Regions from separate parts of the Priestia sp. YIM B13490 genome, predicted to be linked through region 2. Evidence: riboswitches for the same ligand, from Rfam matches in the RefSeq annotation. Region 2 holds a riboswitch; each other region holds the start of a gene.
What was found. A riboswitch is a leader RNA that binds a small molecule or an ion and turns the genes downstream of it on or off. The one in region 2 is predicted to bind cobalamin.
Positions count from the first base shown of each region.

Region 1: it holds a riboswitch for cobalamin, as region 2 does, so the genes downstream of both, ACFX4R_RS10755 (ABC transporter substrate-binding protein) here and ACFX4R_RS13985 ((2Fe-2S) ferredoxin domain-containing protein) in region 2, are expected to answer to the same signal.
Region 3: it holds a riboswitch for cobalamin, as region 2 does, so the genes downstream of both, nikA (nickel ABC transporter substrate-binding protein) here and ACFX4R_RS13985 ((2Fe-2S) ferredoxin domain-containing protein) in region 2, are expected to answer to the same signal.
Region 4: it holds a riboswitch for cobalamin, as region 2 does, so the genes downstream of both, ACFX4R_RS22070 (cobyric acid synthase) here and ACFX4R_RS13985 ((2Fe-2S) ferredoxin domain-containing protein) in region 2, are expected to answer to the same signal.

Region 1 covers NZ_JBHZOT010000003.1:170,933-176,897, reverse strand. Annotated here, with positions in the region: gene cobD (threonine-phosphate decarboxylase CobD) at 1-773, opposite strand, end outside; gene cbiB (adenosylcobinamide-phosphate synthase CbiB) at 748-1,734, opposite strand; gene ACFX4R_RS10760 (adenosylcobinamide amidohydrolase) at 1,739-2,347, opposite strand; gene ACFX4R_RS10755 (ABC transporter substrate-binding protein) at 2,436-3,395, opposite strand; cobalamin riboswitch at 3,654-3,786, opposite strand; gene ACFX4R_RS10750 (thioredoxin family protein) at 3,878-4,192, opposite strand; gene ACFX4R_RS10745 (YpjP family protein) at 4,381-4,983, opposite strand; gene ACFX4R_RS10740 (class I SAM-dependent methyltransferase) at 5,367-5,965, opposite strand, start outside.
Region 2 covers NZ_JBHZOT010000003.1:789,356-795,320, reverse strand. Annotated here, with positions in the region: gene ACFX4R_RS14000 (cation:dicarboxylate symporter family transporter) at 123-1,394, shown strand; gene ACFX4R_RS13995 (M42 family metallopeptidase) at 1,504-2,541, shown strand; gene ACFX4R_RS13990 (hypothetical protein) at 2,892-3,050, shown strand; cobalamin riboswitch at 3,197-3,375, shown strand; cobalamin riboswitch at 3,494-3,673, shown strand; gene ACFX4R_RS13985 ((2Fe-2S) ferredoxin domain-containing protein) at 3,775-4,155, shown strand; gene cobJ (precorrin-3B C(17)-methyltransferase) at 4,169-5,791, shown strand; gene ACFX4R_RS13975 (sirohydrochlorin chelatase) at 5,810-5,965, shown strand, end outside.
Region 3 covers NZ_JBHZOT010000009.1:34,005-39,969, forward strand. Annotated here, with positions in the region: gene ACFX4R_RS22450 (hypothetical protein) at 1-111, shown strand, start outside; gene ACFX4R_RS22455 (tautomerase family protein) at 279-668, shown strand; gene ftsZ (cell division protein FtsZ) at 1,028-2,032, shown strand; cobalamin riboswitch at 2,035-2,224, shown strand; gene nikA (nickel ABC transporter substrate-binding protein) at 2,369-3,910, shown strand; gene ACFX4R_RS22470 (GNAT family N-acetyltransferase) at 3,982-4,509, shown strand; gene ACFX4R_RS22475 (CitMHS family transporter) at 4,821-5,965, opposite strand, start outside.
Region 4 covers NZ_JBHZOT010000008.1:153,434-159,398, reverse strand. Annotated here, with positions in the region: gene ACFX4R_RS22080 (APC family permease) at 70-1,641, shown strand; gene ACFX4R_RS22075 (YdcF family protein) at 1,700-2,263, opposite strand; cobalamin riboswitch at 2,411-2,590, shown strand; gene ACFX4R_RS22070 (cobyric acid synthase) at 2,683-4,209, shown strand; gene ACFX4R_RS22065 (FecCD family ABC transporter permease) at 4,415-5,473, shown strand; gene ACFX4R_RS22060 (ABC transporter ATP-binding protein) at 5,470-5,965, shown strand, end outside.

The sequences.
Region 1 (5,965 bases), 620 kb from region 2:
ACACATATCATGCCTATTTGCTGCGACAAGCCATTTACACTCCAAGGAGGCTGCTTTTTAGCCATCTTGCTAATGATTTTTTCATTTGCCAAAATATAGCCAAGACGAAGCCCGGCAATATTAAACATCTTTGTCATGGAACGCACAACAATGATATGCTCATAATCCAGAATAAGAGAATCAAATGAAGGCTGATGTTCGACAAAATCAATAAATGCCTCATCAATCATTAAGTATGTACCATGATGAGCAGCAGCTTTTACTACTTTCATCCATTCCTCATGACTATACATAACGCCCGTTGGATTATTTGGATGACAAATCCACAGTACTTTTATGTCCGGAAGAATGCTCATAATCAACTCTATATCCCAGCTCCAGCCATTTTCTTCAGATAAAGGAACGTATGTCACTTCACATCCATAAGCTTTACTTGCCTGTTCATATTCAACGAAAGTCGGCTGTACAATCCCTGCTTTCTCTCCTGAAAATAACGAAGCAATAAGGAAAAACGCTTCAGCGGCGCCATTTGTAGGCAGCACTTGAGCACCTGAAACATGATGATGAGCTGCAAGTTTATTTTTCAGCTCCGTTACTTGAGGGTCAGGATAACTAAACGCTGCACCCTTGAATTCGTTCCACTTTTCGTGAAGCACAAGGGGAGCCCCTAAAGGATTTGTATTCACGCTAAAGTCTTTTATATGCGACAAATTCTCGGCCCCTATTGCTTTTAAAAAGACATTAGGATTAGCTCCATGTGTAGGTAATAGCACTAATAACTCCTCCTAACAAAAGATATAATAACCACGTAGCATAGACCGTCCTTTTCATAATGAAAACAGCTTGTTCAATATGACCGGCTTGCAGAGGAATGAGTGGTTCACCCATTTTTGCACGATTAGATTCTATGCCTTTATATGTATTAAGCCCGCCGAGTTGAATACCTAACAGAGCAGCCACTGCGCTTTCCCCGTATCCGCTATTTGGGCTAGGATGCTTCTTAGCATCACGCTTAATCAAACTCGTTACATGCCCAAGAGAATACTGGCTTTTTGCTACATTAACAGCCGTCATCACCACTGCAGTTAACCGACTTGGAATATAGTTTAATACGTCATCGGTTTTTGCACTAAAGTAGCCGAACAGAAAGTAGCGGTCATTTTTGTACCCAACCATCGAATCACATGTGTTAATAGCTCGGTAAAAAAAGGCTAGGGCTCCTCCTCCTATAAATGCATAAAAAAGCGGAGCTGTAATACCATCACTTGTATTTTCAGCCACGGTCTCTACCGTCGCTCTGGCAATTTCTCCTTCTGACAAACGATCTGTATCTCGTCCCACAATCATACTTACTTCATATCTAGCTTTCTCCATATCTCCTAGCTGAAGCGGCTTTTGTACCTTATAAGCAGCTTCGCTTAAAGAACGAGTGGATATAGTAGTCGCAATCATTACGCTCTCTACTAAAACACCTGCTATAAAATGAACTCCGTACAAAGCATGGAGGAACAAAAAGGGAACAACTCCTGCGAGCACAGCCATACTTATCACAAGAAGTAATCCTTTGAATCGTTTTCCTGCACCTTTATTTAATCTAGAATCTATCCAATAAATCCATTTGCCAAACCAGCGAACGGGATGCGGCCAATTTTCGGGATCGCCTATAATTCGGTCAATTAGTAAAGCAATCGTCATGGCCGTCATGTGTGCAATTATCGCTTGTGTAATACTCATTTCTTCACCTCTTTCCCTTAAGTCCCTGCTCTAAGCTTATTTTCACCAGCTTGGCTACCGCTTGCCCTAAAGCGGTCATAGAGCCTGCATATTCATATAATGATCCTTGCTGAGACGCTGCAACTGAGATGCTGTCCGTAGATGTTCCCGTAGCAATCGTCTTTGTAGCCGGATCTATGACACCCAGCTGTGACAGCGTTTTTGTTTTAGCTTCTGTGGCCGCAATAAAAAGCTGTAAAAACGCTGCATCCGTAAGCGTACCTTCCACGAAAAAAAACATATTAATTGTACCAGGAGAGGAATAGAACGGGACAGCTTCGTCAGCTGTAATATCTACTGCGTTTCCTATTCCAGCCGTTATCACGGAAGCTACTCTTACTCCGTAGCCTTCATAACAGTAAACCGCTCTTTCTTTTAACCACACGGCTGTCATCAACCCTACGATTTGCTCATGGCGCACATTTTCTTTCATCAAATATTGCTCATACTCCAAAGAAGGAGTATCTGAATAATAGTCTTTGTGAACAAATCGATTGTAAAAGGTGTCCGTTTCCGTAATGCCTGTTCCTAAAACCCCTGAGCTGTATGTTTTATAAGAAGTCTCGGTTTTCATGATTAAAAGCTCAGGCCTTTCTTCAATTTTAAGATGTGAAAAGGGACCAATCCCCTTTTCAATTCGAACTGGAATATGGTCCCTCTTCTTATTTATTGTACACCTCAGGGTATACTGCTTTTGCTAAGTCCTCTAAGCCATCTACAATACGAGGTCCTAAGCGATTGATTTTGTTTTGATCAACCTTCTCGATGTTACCCTCTTTTACAGCAGTCATGCTGCTCCAAGCGGGACGCTTCATAATCTCATTTTTGTCTGCATCATACGTTGCGATAATAACGTCAGGGTTTAACTTAACAACTTGCTCTTCAGAAAACTTAACCCAACCCTTTTCACTAGCTGCTACGTTATCAGCACCGATCATAGTAAGCATTTCGTTCATGAACGTACCTTTTCCTGTTGTATAAATCTCAGGAGCTCCTGATACCTCTATCCATACTTTTTTACGATCTTCTTTTGAAATCGTTTTTGCTTTTTTCTCAATTGAAGCTACTTTTTCTTTCATGTCTTTAATTGTTTGATTAGCTTCTTTTGTTTTACCTGTTAATTTACCGATTTGCGTAATAGAATCATAAACCGTATCAAACGTTGTTGAATCTTTTACAACAAATACCGGAATACCCGCACTTTCAATTTGTTTAAATACTTCATCCGAAACGCCCATACTTGAAGCGTGTGCCAGCACTAAATCAGGATTTAAAGCAATAACTTTTTCCGCATTAACGTTCATATCTCCTACCTGCGCTTTTTTCTTTACGCTTTTAGGATAATCATCGTTGCTTGTAACACCGACTAATTCTTTTTCAAGGCCAAGGGCATATACAATCTCCGTATTACTTGGCATTAAGGAAACAATTTTCTTAGGCTGTTTTTTCAACGTAATTTCTTTATCACGCGCGTCTTTTACCTTCACTGGAAATGCAGCTTGTGACGTTTGTGCCGTATCTTGCTTCGTTTTTTTATCACTGTTGCTTTGGCTGCCTGCACCGCATGCAGCAAGTACGATGACTAACAGTGCAATAATGGAATACGAAAGCCATTTTTTCATCTAAATACTCCCCCTATATATTGTTCATTGTGAATACGAAACCTCCACGTTAAAGAAAAAGCAAATGATCATGCAAAAAGCAGCGCTATCCCGTTTTTCCGCTTTGACTATGTATACTGCTCGCCGGCAGCTTCAAAATAAAAAAGCTTTACTTTCAATTGAAAGCAAAGCAGGTAACGTCAAGATAAGCAGGAAAAGAATCCGTTCACTATACTTGATATGTATGTTCATTACCCTGCTTCACCCTTCCTCGAAGGTTTCACAGCTAACAATAAGGCAGGTCTCCTGACTTACGCACAAAGCGCTTACAGTGGCGGGACCGCGCTGGTTTTTCACCAGACTTCCCTTTTCACTCAATCTTTAAATTGAGACCTTATTGCTTTACGATTATTCACTTGTCCTAGTATACCCCACTCATGGAAAAATGGAAATAGCCATTCTCACAAAAAAAAGCTGCGAGAATGCTCTCGCAGCTTAAGGGATTAAAGAGTTGCTAAAAATTCACGGACCGCTTCAGGCGTTTTAGCATTTGCACTGTGCAAGTGTGCAATTTTTTCACCGTTTTTATATACAAGAAGAGAAGGAATACCCATTACATTGTTTTCAGCAGAAAGTTCTTCAAACTCATCCTTGTCAATTTTAAACCATGCTTTATCTGTATTTTCATCAACGATTTCATCAATGAACATATCCAAACGTTTGCAATCAGGACACCACGTTGTCGTAAAAATCCCAACGCTTAGTGTTTCGTTCTTAATTTGTTCGCGAAATTGTTTTTCTTCCGTAAATTGTTTCATTGTGTTACCTCCAGCATCTATTCGTTCCTTCTCACTATTCTATGGTAAGAAGTCTGACTTCATTATAAACGATTTTTTTATCGTTGTGCTAATGTTTCAGCTTATTTAGACCCTAACGGTTTTAGACGTAAAAAAATGCTAGCTTAAAAAAGCTAACATTTCGAAATCGCAGAATGTTGTGTCTATTATCAGCTAAACCATTTAGGCGGCATGTTTCGGTTCCAATAAATTTTCCCTAAATCATAATGCTTCTGAAAATTATCTGCAGCCGCATGATAGTGAAAATTAAACCAGTATCCATCTTTTGGAGGATTTTCACGCCGTACATGAAATCGTATTAAGTCCTGACCGGTTTCCCGGTCATATACATGGAAAATCTTTTCACCGTAGCCAGCAGCAGGATGCTCGCTTATCTCGAGATTCTGAATTGACTGTTCACGTTCAGTGCCAATGTCGGTCAGCACTTCTTCAATTTTAGGTAACACTGCTTGACGAAATTCATCTTCAATGACAGGTCCAATTTTTGTTCCGAATTTTTCCACTGACTGTTTTTCAGCTGATTCCATTGCATACGTAACAAATGATGAAACGTCTTCATATTTTGGTTCTTCATATGGCAAATGAATATCTTCTATAACAGCTGTGACAGGAGTTGTTTCTCTTACATACCCTGCTTTATGTTGCTTGTCCGCTTTTGCATCATCAACGTATAAATATTCTGGTGGAGTGACAAGCCCAAATGTAAATACTGTAATAAATACAACTAGCATTCTTTTTATCCATCTAGGCATTCGTATCTTTCCTTTCTCATCTTTTCCCATATGGTCTTTTCATATCGTAAAATTCATTGTTATAACTCACTAGGTATTGTAACATACTTATTAATTTTTTACCTATATTTGCTTATTCATTTATGCTGCCTACGGGCATTCGAAGACTTTTTAGTTAGCACCTTCCTTCTTCTGTTTGAGGTTGTCACACCGAGCGGAAACCTATACAAGATATTCCTTTTTTGCTGGATGCTTAAACACAAAAGTATTTTTATGTTCAAAAATATATCATACTTTTATGAACTTTAGATGAAATTCATAAAAAAAACTTCCAAAACTTTTTAATTCCTAAAAGGTTTTGGAAGTCTTTTCAATGATCAGGATTCGTTTTACTTTTTTGTTTATTATTGTATATCAATTGTCCCATAATGAAATTTTGATGTTTTTCGTTTTTGTACGATAAATCCATGTTCTTCAAAACGACTGCTTTTCCAATGATCTTTTAGCACGATCTTTTGTTTGGCTACTCTTTTTGCTTCTTGTATAGCCATTGGCGTTAGCGTAGTATACAGTGCTATTGCTTTAATACCGTTAATTCCATTCGATTCATCAATTTGCTCTTGAAACATAGGATCAAAGTAGACAACATCAAAAGAATTATCTTCACAACACGCCAAAAACGATTCGAAATTTTGATGAACCACGTTTATACGCTTCATTGCATCGTTCAACTCTTGTACGTCACTTTCCCAATTTAAAAGTCCTTGTTTGACTAAATAAGCTACATAGCGGTTGCCTTCTAGTCCGACAACTTTCCCGCTTTTCCCTACCGCTGCGCTCGCCATCATACTATCCGATGCAAGACCAAGTGTACAGTCAAGCACGCTCATTCCTTTTTCCAAACTAGCAGCTTCAATAAACGGATCAGGTTCTCCTCGCAGCCATCTCTTCACTCTAAACATAGCGGAATTTGGATGAAAAAAAATAGGTTCCTCTTCATTTT
Region 2 (5,965 bases):
CTTACATCCTTTTAGTAAAGAACTGTTTACATAAGGTGCTGTAAGGATGTATATTTATACACGGTTCGCGGAACCGCATATGCTCGATGGATGAAAGTCAACTGTGCGAAAGGAGCAAGAAAGTGAAAAGGTTAGGTCTAGCAACTCAGATTCTAATTGGACTGATTTTAGGCGTAGCTGTAGGTGCTATTTTTTATGGAAGCGATACAGCCATTTCTATTTTACAGCCGGTTGGAGACATATTTATTCATTTAATTAAGATGATTGTCGTACCGATTGTGATTTCAGCATTAATCGTAGCGGTCGCAGGAGTAGGCGATATCAAAAAATTAGGTAAGCTTGGCGGAAAAACAATTCTTTATTTTGAAATTGTTACAACCATTGCTATTGTAGTGGGGATTATTGCCGCGAACTTATTCCACCCTGGTGCAGGGGTTGATATGGGACATATTGAAAAAAGCGATATTTCTCAATATGAGGCAACGGCAAAAACGTCTGAAAGTACTGGCATTGCTCAAGAGCTTCTTCATATTGTTCCAACAAACGTCTTTCAATCGGTAGCAGAGGGCGATCTTTTACCAATCATTTTATTTTCCGTACTGTTTGGTGTAGGCGTAGCTTCGATTGGAGAGAGAGGAAAACCTGTTTTAGCCTTTTTTGAAGGCGTCTTGGATGCAATGTTTTGGGTAACTAATTTGGTGATGAAATTTGCTCCAGTAGGTGTATTTGCACTTATTGGTGTTAATATTATAAAGTTTGGTGTCGGATCACTTATTCCATTAGGAAAATTAGTGTTCGCCGTTTACTTCACCATGATTTTCTTTGTGCTTGTGGTTCTTGGAATTATTGCTAAAATGGCTGGAACAAGCATGTTTACGCTGATAAAAGTGTTAAAAGACGAGCTGCTTCTTGCTTTTACAACGGCAAGTTCAGAAGCCGTTTTACCATCTCTTATCAAAAAGATGGAAGACTTCGGTTGTTCTAAATCGGTTACATCGTTTGTTATTCCAACAGGCTACACGTTTAACTTAGATGGTTCAACCATTTATCAGGCGCTGGCATCGCTGTTTATTGCTCAAATGTACGGCATCGACCTTTCCATTATGGATCAAATTCAGCTCCTTCTTGTGCTAATGTTAACCTCAAAAGGAATGGCTGGTGTACCGGGAGCATCGTTTGTAGTTGTACTTGCTACACTTGAATCTATGGGCTTCCCTCTTGAAGGCATGGCATTTATTGCAGGAATTGACCGCATTCTTGATATGATGCGTACCACAGTTAACGTAGTAGGAAATGCTTTAGCTGCAATTGTGATGTCAAAGTCTGAAGGCGAATTTGATAAGCAAAAATCATTAAATTATACAAATGAATTAAAGAAATCAAACATAGCTTAAAACAAAACAAGCCGGGCAGCTGCCCGGCTTGTTTTGTTTGGAGCTGACTGTTATCTTTTTTGAAACATATGGTAAAATAAAAGAAATGAGAGACAAAGGAAGTGTCATAATGACGGAAACTGTTCAGTTAATTAAAAAGCTTGTTTCGATTCCCAGTCCTTCTGGAAATACAGAAAAGGTAATTTCATTTGTCGAAGACTATATAAAAGAGCTAAATATTCAAACGTACCGCAATCGAAAAGGAGGCTTAGTCGCTACTATTCCCGGTAAAGATACAGATCACCACCGCATGCTGACGGCTCATGTCGATACATTAGGTGCTATGGTAAAAGAAATCAAACCGAGTGGACGTCTGAAAATCGACTTGATTGGAGGGTTTCGCTACAATTCTATTGAAGGAGAATATTGTGAAATTGAAACTTCATCAGGAGAAGTATTTACAGGAACCATCCTTATGCATCAAACATCTGTTCATGTGTATAAAGATGCAGGGAAAGCTGAGCGAAATCAAGAAAATATAGAAATTCGACTGGATGAAAAAGTACATAGCGCAGAAGATGTTCGCAGCCTTGGAATTGAAGTAGGCGACTTTGTTTCGTTTGATCCTCGTGTAGAAATAACAAAAAGCGGTTTTATTAAATCTCGTCATCTCGATGATAAAGCAAGCGTAGCTTTATTGCTCCAGCTCATAAAAACAATTCAAGAAGAACAGATCGAACTGCCATACACTACGCATTTTCTCATTTCAAATAATGAAGAAATTGGATACGGAGGGAATTCGAACATTACGCCTCAAACAGTAGAATACTTAGCGGTTGATATGGGTGCTATGGGAGATGGACAATCTACCGATGAATACACCGTGTCTATTTGTGTAAAAGATTCAAGCGGCCCATATCATTACGGTTTGAGAAAGCATTTGGTGGAGCTAGCTAAGCAGCATGATATTCAGTACAAATTAGATATTTATCCGTTTTACGGATCAGATGCTTCTGCTGCTATTCGTGCCGGACACGATATCGTACACGGCTTAATTGGTCCAGGAATTGATTCTTCTCATGCGTTTGAGAGAACGCATCAAGATTCATTAAACCATACGTATAAGCTTCTTTATCACTATGTGCAGTCGAACATGGTTCTGCTTTAAGAAAGCAATATTTAATTAGTGTATTTTTATGCAAAATAAAGAGCAGGACGGGATTGTGATGTCTGTACTTTCCTTTCCTAAAAAAGAAGCCGGCTGTCCGGCTTCTTTTTTTAATAAATACTATATATTTTTTACTGGTGAAGCAACAGTTGGTTAAAAAAGCACCTTTTTAAAGAGGTATAATATTGCTTAAACCTTTTGTACATTTTGTTCATTTACAGAAGTTAAAATGTTTTTAAATTTTTAAAAGTTTCTTGTGACAAGTTTTGTAGAATGGGTTTTCAAAAGGAAATGGTTTCGGCATAATGTGGATATAGCGATCACTACAATAATCGGAGGCGAATCTTTTCATGTGGGTACTGACGGTATATGCTGGAAAAGAAATGAAAATGTTTGAATTTGAAACTGAAAAGCAGGCGAGAGAAGCTTTTGCCAAAACAAATGGCTGTAAAGTTCTTTCAGAAGTGGTGTATTATAATGATCCTCATTTAACATTAGTAGCTATATAATGAAAAAACAAGAGCTGACTTTATGCTCTTGTTTTTTTATAGGTGCTTGTATCTTCCGAAAAGAATAGAGTTGAAATAAAAAAAAATGTACGCTATGATATGGTAGTTACTTCTATTATTCTGATAGTTTAAAAGGTTCATATATATCAAACAGCAACAGTAAAGATGCCAAGAAGGCTTAATAGGGAAACTGGTGAAAGACCAGTACTGCCCCCGCAACTGTAAGTGTGGACGAACGAGTATAACCACTGTGAAAAAATCACGGGAAGGTTCTCAAGTAGAATGATACACAAGTCAGGAGACCTGTCTTTATTGTGAAGTTTCTATTTCTCCGGGGAGCGGGAAGGGAAACGTTGGCTTAAAGTGGCATTCGTGTACACTCTTATTCTGACGTTTTACCCGCTCGCATATTAGCGAAGCGGGTTTTTCTCGTATCGAAAAACTACATATCGTGCAAAAAAGGTGCGCAATGTTCACATTGCGTTAAATGGGAAGTCTGGTGTGAAGCCAGCGCGGTACCCGCCACTGTGAAGAGGAGCTGATTGCATATGCCACTGTATTTGGGAAGGCGCAATCAAGTGATGAATCGAAGTCAGGAAACCAGCCTTTTTCTAATGCGAAGCTTACCCTACGGGATATAGGTGGAAGTGCAAAAACTTAGTTTGAATTTTCTGCGCCTCTATCATTGATAGAGGCGCTTTTTTTAGTAAAGGAGCGAATGAGTGTGACGACGTGGAACTTAAACGGAACAAAACATCACGTATTGATTTGTAATGGAAGCAGCTGTATGAGAAAAGGTGGAGAAGAAGCCACACAAGCTATTCGAAATAAAGTGACGGAACTGGATTTGGATGAAACGGTTCATACAACGCGTACGCGCTGTAACGGACGATGCAAAGATGCTCCTGTAGCTATCGTCTATCCTTCAGGAGATTGGTACAAGCAGGTCACTGAAACCGTGGCTCACCGGATTGTCGAAGAGCATTTAGCAGGAGGCTGCAGTGTAAAGGAATCGCTTATTTATGAATATGATCAAAATGGTTTCGTTTCTCCGGAAAACAGTGACTCCATAGAAGGAATTGACAAAGTAAAAAGTAACGCATAAAGGAGGAGCTAGCATGAAAGGTAAACTGTTAGTTATTGGATTTGGGCCGGGGAGCTTTGAACATATTACACAGCGAGCAAGAGAAGCCATTCAAGAAAGTGATATGATCATCGGTTACAAAACCTATGTGGAATTAATTCAAGGACTGTTAACGAATCAGCAAATTATTAGTACGGGAATGACCGAAGAAGTAAGCCGTGCACAGGAAGCTGTAAAGCAAGCCGAAGCAGGAAAAACCGTAGCTGTCATTTCGAGCGGAGATGCAGGAGTATACGGAATGGCAGGCCTTGTATATGAAGTGTTGATTGAAAAAGGCTGGAAAAAAGAAACGGGCGTAGAGCTGGAAGTAATTCCTGGCATTTCGGCTATCAATTCATGCGCATCTCTCCTTGGAGCGCCCGTGATGCACGATGCTTGTACGATTAGTTTAAGTGACCACCTTACGCCGTGGGATCTAATCGAAAAAAGAATTGAAGCAGCTGCACAAGCAGATTTTGTAGTGGCTTTTTACAACCCAAAGAGCGGAAGACGAACAAGACAAATTGTTGAAGCGCAAAGGATTCTATTAAAGTACCGTTCTCCTGATACGCCTGTTGGTCTTGTGAAAAGCGCTTATCGTGACCGTGAAGAAGTCGTAATGACTAACTTAAAAGACATGTTAAACCATGAAATAGGCATGCTGACTACCGTTGTTGTCGGAAATTCATCTACGTTCTTTTACGACGATTTAATGATTACACCGCGCGGGTATCAGCGGAAATATACCCTCAACCAAACGGAGCAGCCGCTAAGACCGCATCAGCGACTTCGAAAAGAAGCAGAACCATGGGCTCTCGATCAAGAAGAGACTGTAGAGCAAACAGCTTCAGCAATTGAAGCAGTTCAGACCAAACCAGAAGAAACAGCAACTTCACGAGCTCTTGCAGAAGAAGCGCTTCAAGCAATTTTAGGTGAAACCACTTCTGGGGTCGTACACCAGCCAATACAGTCAATTTTCGAAGTCGCGGTTAGTCCAGGACTTGCCAATAAGAAATTCACGCCTGTTCAAATGACAACACTAGCAGAAGTTGTTGGTGAAAAAGGTACGATGGAGTATACACCTGACCATCAAATCAAACTTCAAATTCCAACAGCCCAGCCAGATGTGATTATTAAAAAGCTCCAAGCAGCTTCCTTTTTACTATCTCCGGTCGGAGACGTGTTCACAATTAAAGCGTGTGATTTTTGTGATGGAGAAAAAAGCGATGCTATTCCACATACGGAAGAATTACAAAAACGCCTCGGGGGAATGGACATGCCAAAAGAGCTGAAGCTTGGTATTAATGGATGCGGTATGGCCTGTTATGGCGCAGTTCAAGAAGATATCGGCATTGTCTATAGAAAAGGTGCGTTTGATTTATTTTTAGGAGCTAAAACGGTTGGACGAAATGCGCATTCAGGTCAAATTGTGGCGGAAGGCATAGCACCCGATGACATTGTTGAAATAGTGGAGAACATTGTCCATGAATATAAAGAAAAAGGTCATCCTAATGAGCGATTTCATAAATTCTTTAAGCGTGTGAAGAACGTTTATGGATTCGACTATCAAGATATAACACCAAAAATAAAAGTAGAACCAGCTCCGTGTGGAGATTAAAAAATGGGAGGGCATTATATGAAATCAGTTTTATTTGTCGGTCATGGAAGCAGAGATCCTGAAGGGAACGATCAAATTCGCGAATTTATTTCGACTATGAAGCATGATTGGGACGCATCTATCTTAATAGAAACGTGTTTTCTAGAATTTGAACGCCCAAATGTAAGTCAAGGC
Region 3 (5,965 bases), on a different contig from region 2:
AAAAAACAAGCCAAAACATCCTCGCAAAACCTTGTGATGAACGTACTCATTGCCATTGTATCTGTATGTATTTTAGCTCTTATTATAAATGTTTTTGTACTAATGAAATGAGCCGTTATACTGCTCATTTCTTTTTGTTAAGTTGAGCTTTTATTGAAGCATTTGAGGTCTCTTTCACTAGAGAGCACATTGTGAATAGCATATCTTTTTTTTACAAATGATAGTTGTGATATGATGAGGCAATAATATATTAGACAAAAAGCTGGAGGTTACTTAGTATGCCATTACTTAGATTTGATGTAATAGAAGGAAGAGATGAAAAAGAGTTAAAAACATTACTAGACGCTGCTCACCGAGCGATGCTAGAAGCCTTTGGCGTCCCGGAGCGCGACCGTTATCAAATTGTACATCAGCATCCTGCTCATGAAATGATTATTGAAGATACAGGTCTTGGCTTTGAGAGAAGCAAGGATTTGGTTATTATAAGTGTAACGAGTAAACAGCGAACAGAAGAGCAAAAGCAAGCACTTTACAGATTAATTGTAAAAGAGCTTGGAGAGAGTTGCGGCATTCAGCCAAACGACATTATGATTTCGATTGTTGAAAACGGTAATGCTGACTGGAGCTTTGGCATGGGAGAGGCTCAATTCTTAACTGGGAAATTATAAAACGGTTTATTATCTAGAGAAGCCCTTATTTCTAAGGGCTTTTTCTCATTTTGTCTATAAAAATATTATTCTCTTAGTCACATCTTACTCAAAATTAAATACAGACATCTGTCAAATGAATGATACAATAAGCTTATATGCCATTTTGAGTGGAAAAACCATAAAAGAGTTCGGCGTACTAATTTTAGAACAACAATAAATTTACATAAAGATGTAAAGATTTAAAGGTTAAAAGAGAAGTGTATAAAATCTGTAAAACAAAAGAACAGTTACGCGTTAAACATAGGAGTAAAAGGTTCTTCACGTGTTTTTTCGGATAATAAGAGAAAGTAATTTTGATCATTGAGGAGGAACTTAGAATGTTTGGATTTGATGCAGATGTATCGCCATTAGTGCGAATTAAAGTAATTGGGGTCGGCGGTGGAGGAAATAACACCGTTAACCGTATGATTGAACACGGTGTACAAGGAGTAGAATTTATCGCCGTTAATACGGATGCTCAGGCGCTTAACTTATCTAAAGCAGATGTGAAAATGCAGATTGGTGCGGCCTTAACGCGAGGATTAGGTGCAGGAGCTAATCCAGAAGTGGGAAGAGAAGCAGCCGAAGAAAGCAGAGAACAAATTCAAGAAGTACTGCAAGGCGCAGATATGGTATTCGTAACAGCTGGCATGGGCGGAGGAACCGGTACTGGAGCAGCTCCGGTTATTGCCCAAATTGCCCGTGAACTAAATGCTTTAACAATTGGAGTAGTCACTCGCCCGTTCAAGTTTGAAGGAAACAAACGTACGAAGCAAGCAGTAGGCGGTATTACTGCGATGAATGAATCGGTAGATACCCTTATTGTGATTCCAAACGACCGCTTGCTTGAAATTGTCGATAAAAAGACGCCTATGCTTGAAGCATTCCGTGAAGCAGATAATGTTCTTCGCCAAGGTATTCAAGGTATTTCAGATTTAATCGCTGTTCCGGGGCTGATTAACCTTGACTTTGCTGATGTAAAAACAATCATGTCTAATCAAGGATTTGCGCTTATGGGTATCGGACGAGCTTCTGGATCAGACCGGGCAATTGAAGCAGCGAAAAAAGCGATTTCTAGTCCGCTGCTAGATGCATCGATTGATGGAGCAAGAGGCGTGCTGTTGAACATTACGAGCGGCAGCAGCCTGAGTCTTTACGAAGTACAGGAAGCAGCAGATATTGTCACGTCTGCTTCTGATCAGGACTTAAATATGATTTTTGGGTCCGTGATTAATGAAGATTTAAAGGACGAAATGATGGTAACCGTTATTGCCACTGGATTTGATGATGAAGATGTTTCACCATCAGCTTCTACTTCTAGAGTTTCAAGAGCACGCTACTAAATTAAATAACCAGTTTTTATGGTGGCAATTGTTTTTCAATTGCCTTAAAAGGGAATCGGGTGCAAATCCGGAGCGGTCCCGCCACTGTAACAAGGAGCCTTATGTCAAAAAGCCACTGTCTATTTAGAGACGGGAAGGCGGTATAAGGCAATGACTTGAAGCCAGGAGACCTGCCATAAATCGCAGCACACAATAACCTACGAGGATAGGGAGGTGTTTTGGCAGAATCAAAAATAAGATAAACAAGGGATACGTTTATCTGAATTTGTTTTGAAGACAAGCACTTCTTTTTAGAAGTGCTTTTTTTGTGTATTAAAATAGAAGGTGGAAAAATCAATGATAAATAATAAAAAACTCGTATCTATGATATTTCTTGTGTTACTTTGCCTCACTGCTTGCGCTCCTAATGAAGAGAGCATAAGTATAAAAGAAAGAAAGAAAACGGATAAAAGTGTGACGTTTTTATTTAATTTTACATCTGCAACGCTTGATCCTCATACGGATGATAATTATACAGCAGTTCGTGCGGGAGTAGGGGAGACGCTTGTTAAAATCAGCAATGATTTAAAAATAAAGCCCTGGCTTGCTGAAAAGTGGAAAACGGAAGATAACGGTCTTACGTGGACATTTACGATAAGAAAGAATATTACGTTTCAAAATGGTAAAGCGCTAGATGCAAATGCCGTTAAGTCTTCTCTTCAAAGAACGATAGATCAAAGTTATGCGATGAAAAACGCTTTAAATATTAAAGAAATCAAAGCGAACGGTCATGCGCTGACAATTACATTAAAAGAACCAATGCCTAAATTTCCTTCTGAGTTAGTGCATCCAAACACAGCTATTATAGATGTTGATGTTTCTAATATAGCTAAGAAGCCTATTGGCACAGGTCCATTTCAAGTTTTGACTTTCGATCAAGGAAATCAAGTGAAGTTAGAAAGATATGAACATTATTGGAATGGGAAAGTAAAATTGAAAAATGCGATCTTTGCATTTAACGAAGATGCTAATGCGCGAGTTGCGGCTCTTCAGTCCGGAACAGCCGATATTATTTATCGCCCGCCTTTAGAAAGTTTGGGCACTTTACAAACAGATCCGTCTTTTAAGGTAAGTGGAGTACCCAGTGTGCGTACACATTTATTACTTTATAATCAAACCAATGACGCATTAAAAGACGAAAATGTAAGAAAAGCTATCGATACCTTACTGAACCGAAAAGAAATTGTCAGCAGCATCATGAACAATCAAGCGGCAGCAGCTCGAGGTCCATTTTTATCCCAATTTCCTTTTGCTGATAATAATGCTAATGAGCAAAGAGGTATGCCATCTGCTAAAAAATATTTAGAGAAAGCAGGCTATCAAATTAAAAATGGCAAAACAATCAAAAATGGAAAGCCATTATCGCTCTCTCTTGTCACATACAGCTCTCTGCCAGAACTTCCTTTGATTGCTCAGCTTATACAGTCTAATGCGAAAGAGTTAGGAATTACTATTAAGATTCATCTCGTTGAGGACAGCGATGAATATGTAATGGCAAAAGACGATTGGGATTTAGCACTGTACAGTCTTATCACTGCACCTAGAGGAGATGCAAGCTATTATTTAAGTACGAACTATTTGCCGGGCGGTGGTTTAAATGCCAGCCGGATTGATGATGAGAAGCTAACAAAAATGATTCAGCAGTTAAATTTAACCGTAGATGACGCAAAGCGAGATCAGTTAGCTAAGCAAGCAACCGCTTTGATTAATGCAGAAATGCTGACGTCATCGATTGTACATCCAAACATTGTTGTTGCTTATAATCAAAAGGTGAAAAACTGGACCACAAATCCAAGCGAGTATTATATGCTGACTCAGCATTTAGACGTAACGCCATAGTCAATATTGTGTTGTTCCTATAGGAAAAAGAGAAAGTATACAATGATAGATCAAAGGATGTGACAGTAAACGTGCAAGAAGTACCAATGTATCAAATTAAAGAAGTAAAAGAAAAGGATGCTGAAGTGATTCAGTTTGTCATGAATATGCGGAATGAGCTATTTCCTATGATGGAAAAAAATCAGCTTCCTGTGGATTTGCTTCATTTTAATGAATATTATGTTCAAGCGAAAGGCGCTGCTTTTTTTGCAGCTGTCACGGAAAATCAACAAGTAATTGGAACAATTGGTTTATACGCTTACGATGGAAGGTTTCATGCATTAAAAAAGCGATATGAACATAAAACTGCAGCCGAGATTGTAAAATGCTATGTCGATCCAGCATACCGGCGTCTAGGCATTGGACAGCAGCTGTTAAAGGCAGTGGAACAATTTGCTCAAAGTCATTTTTATGACACGTTGTATCTGCATACTCATCCTTTTTTACCGGGGGCTATTCCATTCTGGACTTCACAAGATTTTATCGAAAGGCTTGCTGAACAGGATGAGCCATGGAATACGCTGCACATGGACAGAAAAATACAACCGGTCGTAATGTAACGATATTATACAGTAATTACCATAGAATCTAGATAAGAGCTCATGCTATAATGAGCGTACTTACATTTATAGCCTGTAGGGCAAGTCCTTACAGAAAAGAACCGCGTTTCGAATTGGCTGAAACGTGGTTTTTTTCTACGAAAAACAAATAACAAAATATTTTTAAAAATATCTATGAAATCGCTTTCAAAATAATGAAATATATTATATAATTACTAATGTTGTGTTGTACTTTGTTAGTGTTAAATCAATATCCTACATGTGTGAGCCGATTGCCTTATGGTAGTCGGCTTCCTTTTTTATGGTAGAGTCTAAAAGGAAATAGCATTCGTTAAAATGGCTGTAATTGTCATCACAATAGTTGTTCCAAAGGCCCACTTGAAAAGAAACTTTTGATGCTCCCCGAAATCTACTTCAACCAGCCCAATCAGAATGAAAGTAGCGGGTACTAAAGGAGATAGGGGAAACCCAGTTGTGGAATGTCCCAATAAAGCTGCTCGTCCTATTTCTACAGGGTCTACACCAAAATTAGCTGCTGTATGGCTAATAACAGGTAAAATGCCAAAATAATAAGCATCAGGTGAAAATACAAAGCTAAGAGGAAGGCTCGTTATTGCTACAACTAAGGGAAGGTGAGGGCCCAGCCATTCAGGAGTGAGGCTGACAATGGTATTAGCCATGGCATCCATCATTTTTGTTTCTGTAAAAACGCCTGTAAAGATTCCGGCTGCAAAAACCAACGTACTAACCATTACAAAGCTGTTTGCATGACTTAAGATTCTTTCCTGCTGTTCTTTTGGATGAGGAAAATTAACAAATAAAGCAATGGCAAAAGCAATAGCAAATAAAATAGGAATAGGGAGTATGTCTACGACCAAGAGGGTCATTAAGCACAGTATCAATAAGGCATTAAACCAAAAGAGTCTAGGTGGCTTCCCAGGGGTCTCATGAACTGAAAGCTGTTCAGCAAAAGCCATTGATGAACCTTTTAAATGAATGGTTCCTAAGCGCGCTTTCTCTCTCTTTCCGAGTAGATATGCTGAAAATAAAGTCCACATCAATCCCGCTGCCATAGCTGGAATAAGAGGGTTAAATAGATCTGATACTTCTAATTGCAAACTTGCTGCGGCTCTTACGAGAGGACCTCCCCAAGGAATCATATTCATAACACCTGCGCTTAAACTAATAACACAAGCCAGTATTAGTCGGTTCATTCCCAGTTTTGTGTACAAAGGAAGCAAGGCGGAAACTGTAATTAAAAATGTAGAAGAGCCGTCTCCGTCCAAGCCAACAAGCATTGTAATAACGGCAGTTGCCATTACGACTTTTAAAGGATCGCCTTTCACAATGTTTAGGACACGAGAAATCATAGGATCAAATAAACCGACGTCAATCATTAGTCCAAAATATAAAATAGCAAAAACGATCATAATGGCCGTAGGAGCTACTTTTAAAA
Region 4 (5,965 bases), on a different contig from region 2:
GATGTAAAGAATCCCATATCGGACGCAAGGGCGTAGATATGTGGAGTGGGAATTTTAAAGGAGGATTTTATGTCTGATCAAGGAAATCAAGGAAAATTTAAAAAATCAATATCGTTACTTGACCTAACGTTAATTGGGATGGGAGCTATTTTTGGTTCCGCCTGGTTATTTGCGGTTAGTAACGTAGCGTCAAAGGCTGGTCCGGCCGGAAGTTTTTCGTGGCTGATTGGCGGAGTCATTATTTTACTTATCGGTTTAGTGTATGCTGAACTTGGAGCAGCGCTGCCGCGTACCGGTGGAATTATCCGTTATCCGGTTTACTCACATGGTCATTTAGTGGGTTACTTAATTTCATTCATTACCATTATTGCTTACACAAGTTTGATTGCCATCGAGGTAACGGCTGTACGTCAGTATGTTGCGTTTTGGCTTCCTGGTCTAACTAAACATGGTTCTGAATCGCCTACTACAATCGGCTGGTTATTTCAGTTCGCGTTATTAACGCTATTTTTTATCATTAACTACGTAAGTGTAAAAGCATTTGCTAAGTCAAATGTCATTATATCTGTGTTCAAATATGCGGTTCCTCTTACAATTATCGTCGTGTTGGCTTATCACTTTAAATCAGCTAACTTTACAACTGGCGATTTTGCTCCGTTTGGTTTTAATGGTATCCAAGCAGCCATTTCAACAGGTGGCGTTATGTTTGCTTACCTAGGACTTCACCCTATTGTTTCTGTAGCCAGTGAAGTTAAAAACCCGCAGCGTAATATTCCAATCGCGCTCATTATCTGTATTGTACTTTCAGCGATTATTTACACAGCACTGCAAGTATTGTTCATTGGTAACATCCCGGCTGATATGCTATCAGGAGGATGGGGAACAATTCAAGAGCAATTCTCTTTACCATTTAAAGATATTGCACTTATTTTAGGCCTTGGCTGGTTAGTAACGCTTGTTATTTTTGATGCTATTTTATCACCAGGCGGTAACGGGAACATCTTCATGAATACAACTTCTCGTTTAGTTTATGCTTGGTCTCGTAATGGAACATTATTTAAACGTTTCTCAAAAGTAGATAAGAAAACAGGAATTCCACGTGCGTCACTATGGCTATCATTTGGAATGTCCGTATTCTGGACACTGCCATTTCCTTCTTGGGAAGCGCTAGTAAACGTATGTTCAGTGGCACTTATTCTGTCTTATGCGATTGCGCCAATTTCAGCTGCTGCATTCAGAGTAAATGCAAAAGACCTTAAAAAACCTTTTAAATTAAAAGGCATGAGCGTTATTGCTCCTGTTTCATTTATTTTCTGTTCATACATCGTATATTGGTCAGGGTGGACGACAATTTCTTGGCTGCTAGGATCACAGCTTCTAATGGTTGTTATCTACGTAGCGTTTAAGAAATACGTACCAACTGACGTTGTAAAATTTGCACAGCAGCTTAAATCTGCTTGGTGGCTAGTTGCTTATTATATTATTATGCTTGTTATCTCTTATCTAGGTTCATTTGGTGGAGGACAAGGTGTGCTAAGCAACCCGCTTGACTTAATTTTAATTGCCCTTGTTTCACTTGGTATTTTCTACTGGGCGAAATACACAGGTTTACCAAAAGCAGTTATCGATACAGATGATTAATAAAAAACACGGCATGAATTCATGCCGTGTTTTTTATTTGTAGAGCTACTTACTCTATTTATTTATCAAACAGCCATGTTTTTAAAATAGCAGCATACTCACGAAAGTAGGCTTGAAGTTTAATTGAATTTGGTGTTTTTGCACCTAAAGGATAAACGTCAAAGCCTTGACGTTTGGCAATAATAGAGGCGCGAAATAAATGAAAATCACTGCTAACAAGTACGACTTTTTTGTGTTGAATATCAACTTTCTGTTTAGTGAAAGTAAAATTCTCAAAAGTAGAAGTTGACTGATCTTCTTTTATAATTCGATTCTTCTTAATTCCTTCTTTCCGCAGAAAACGATAGGCTGCCTCTGCTTCAGAAATTTCTTCATCGGATCCTTTTCCGCCCGTTACGATAACTTTTGTTTGTTGATTTGCTTGTAAATAAGATAAGGCCGTCTTTACTCGTTCTTTTAAACTAGGAGACATTTGGTCACCATCTACTTTAGAACCTAAAATGAGCACATAATCTGCGTTTTGTGGAACAGGCTTGTGAGCAGTTTGATACATACAAAAAGATGTGATTGCTATATAAAGAACAAACACGCTGATAAAGACATAAATGATTTTTTTCTTCAACTGTGAGCACCTTCCTAGCTATTCCATAAGATGTTTGGAAAATAATTGTTATTATAGCATACGAGACCCAAATAAGTATAAACACAGTAATATATAATAATAGAAGAAAATCGTTATTGTGAATGGTTATAAAATTCGTTACAATAAAGAATAAATAATTTTAAAAGTGCCTCTAAGGAGGATAATAGGGAAATCGGTGTAAATCCGGTGCAGCCCCCGCTACTGTAAATGTGGATGAACCTGCAAAGACCCACTAGTCAAACTAGGAAGGGTGCAGAAGTAAAATGAAGCATAAGCCAGGAGACCTGCTTTTAAAAACCCCTTATTTTTCGGTGGGAGAAATAAGTCAAGACAATGTGTTAATGAGCGCATGACCAAACCTTGACTTTTACAGTTAAGGTTTTTTTATGTGGTAGGGAGTGGGAAAAGTGAAAAAAGGAAAACCGCTTATGATTCAAGGAACGCACTCAGACGCTGGAAAAAGCATGATTGCTACAGCATTTTGCCGTATTTTTAAAGAAGACGGCTATCAAACTGCACCGTTTAAATCGCAAAATATGGCGCTTAATTCATACATTACAATGGATGGAAAAGAAATTGGCAGAGCGCAAGGAATTCAAGCAGAAGCGGCTGGAGTAGAAGCAACAACCAATATGAACCCTATTTTAATTAAACCTACTCGTGATCATGAATCTCAAATAGTTGTTCACGGAAAACCGCTACGTAATATGTTTGCTTTTCAGTATCGGCAAGAATTTTTTAATGAAGGTTTGAACGTTATCACGGAAGCTTATAAAGAGCTTGCCAATCATTATGATCGAATTGTGATTGAAGGCGCTGGAAGTCCTGCCGAAGTCAATTTGAACGATCGAGAACTCGTAAATATGCGCGTTGCAAAAATAGCAGAAGCGCCTGTTGTGTTAGTAGGAGATATTGATAAAGGTGGCGTTTTCGCGAGCCTAGTGGGTACTCTTCAATTGCTTCCAGATGAACACAAGTCTAGAGTTATCGGAGTGTTAATTAATAAATTCCGAGGAGATTTAGAACTTTTAAAACCAGGGTTGAAGTGGTTTGAAGAATACACGGGTGTTCCGGTTCTAGGAGTTATTCCTTATATGAACAACGTGGAAATTGATGCGGAAGATTCGTTATCACTTAGAAATTACTCAACGCTTGTGAATCCCTTAAAAGAAATTGATATTGCGGTCATCTCGTACCCGCGCATCTCAAATTTTACAGACATCGATCCTTTAAGCTTAGAAGAAGACTGTCACGTGAGGCTTGTAACCAAGCCGTCGCAATTAGGTACGCCTGATTTAATTGTTTTGCCAGGAAGCAAAAATACGATTGAAGATGCTCAGTTTTTACAAGAAAGCGGCCTGGATCTAGCCATTAATCAAGTCTTGAACACAACGAACGTTCACGTCATTGGCATCTGCGGAGGATATCAAATGCTAGGGGAGACAATTACAGACCCTGATGCAGTAGAATCTCGGATTGAGTCCATTAAAGGGCTGGGCTTGCTTCCAGTGGAAACGGTTATGACAACCAGCAAAAAAACAGAAAGAGTTTCTGGGTATGTCCAGTTAGAAAATGAAAGAGTTTCGATTGAAGGCTACGAAATTCATATGGGAAAGACGGTTTCTAAGAGCACCACGAAAGCTTTTGCAGTGGTAGAGCATGAAAAAGAAGGAACGGTTAAAGACAATGTCATTGGCACGTATGTTCATGATGTGTTTCATAACGATTCTTTGCGCAGAGCTTTGCTTAATCAAATTCGTAAACATAAAAAATTGCCGCCTATTACGGACACATTCAACAGTCGCCTGCAAAAAGAGGAGTCTTTTTCAAAAGCAGCAGCATATGTGAGAGAAGCCGTAGATATGGAAAAGCTGTATCAGTTAATAGACAACTATAAAAGTCCGGAGCAAACACAAAAAGTATAGCTTGTAGAGGCTTTCGCTTGTTTTTTTACCAAGAACTTTAGTACGCTATTCTACGTTGCACAGTTCAACAGTCTAGCACTCGTAACAAATAAAAGATGATTGTTTCCAACTTAATGCATGGTGGAAGCATGGTTTATGGACAGGAAAATGAATGGTTAATGTAATATAAAACATCACGCCTCGTTTCCTAGAGGAGCTGAACGTATTGATTTTTAAACGTATTTTTTTTAACAAAGCATCTATTTTATACATAGTCAGTTTATTTATTGTATGTACTTCGATAATTATGGGCGTATTTATTGGTACAGTTTCGTTAACCGTAGGAGATACAATCAAAATTATTATTGGCCACCTTACCGGGCTATCCTTATATCACGGTCCGGAAAACATGGATTTAATCATTTGGCAAATTCGTTTTCCAAGAGTACTGGTGGCATTTTTAGTAGGAGCTTCGCTTTCAATAGCAGGGGCTGCCTTTCAAGGGCTATTAAGAAACTCGCTTGCCGATCCTTATACGATTGGGGTTTCCTCAGGTGCAACCCTTGGCTCTGTCATGGCAATTTATTTTCATTGGAGTATTTTTGGTTTGTCTATCTTCACGCTGCCTGTAGTCGGCATTGTATCTGGTTTTATTACTCTTCTTTTAGTTTTTGGTATTACAAAACTCGCAAGCGGCAATTTGGCCAATGAAACCATCATCTTAGCGGGGATTATTTTATCATCCTTTATGAGCGCGCTTATTTCATTAATTGTGGCTCTTTCTCCCGAAGAAGATGTAAGGCAGGTTTTATATTGGCTAATGGGAAGCGTATCAATGAGAGGATGGTCTCATATTCAAATTTTAGGGCCGTTCTTTTTGATTGGTACAATTATGCTGTTGTTACATGTAAAAGAGCTGAACGGCTTAGCATTTGGCGATCAATCCGCTCAGTTTATGGGAATAGACGTAAAGAAGAAAAAAAGAATGATTTTAATAGGTGCATCCGTATTAACAGGGGCTGCGGTATCAGTATCTGGGGCAATTGGATTTGTTGGCTTAGTTATCCCCCACGTAGTTCGTCTCGTAGCGGGAGCTAATCATAAGCATGTACTGCCGCTTTCTATTTTAATTGGAGGAAGTTATTTGGTTTTAGCAGATTTATTGGCACGAACGATATTAGAACCTCGTGAACTGCCGATTGGAGTCGTAACTGCCTTAATTGGTTCGCCGATTTTTACCCTGCTCCTTGTAAAAGAACGTATGCGGAAAAGAGGAATATCATGATTGAACTATATAATGTGACAGGAGGATATGATAAGCAGCAGCCGACCGTTCGTGACATCACGTTCACCGTAGACAAAGGTTCTTTTGTCGCTTTACTAGGACCAAATGGAAGCGGGAAAACAACGCTTATTCGCTTAATTATGAATGTATTAACCATTCAATCAGGAGAAGTGAAGGTGGAAGGAAAGTCAGTGAAGGCTTATTCACCAAAACAACTGGCGCAAAAAGTTGCAGTCATGACGCAAGAAAATCAAATTGGGCTAGAATTTACGGTTCAAGAAATTGTTTCACTTGGACGTTACCCTTATCAGGCAAAAGGATTGTTTAGCACTGTATCAGCACAGGATGAAGAAGTGGTGGAAAGCGTGATGAAATTAACAAACGTCTGGCACTATAGAAATCATACTTTTCAATCGCTAAGCGGTGGAGAAAAACAGCGGGTTTTACTGGCTAAAGCACTAGCGCAAGAACCTGACTACTTACTTCTTGATG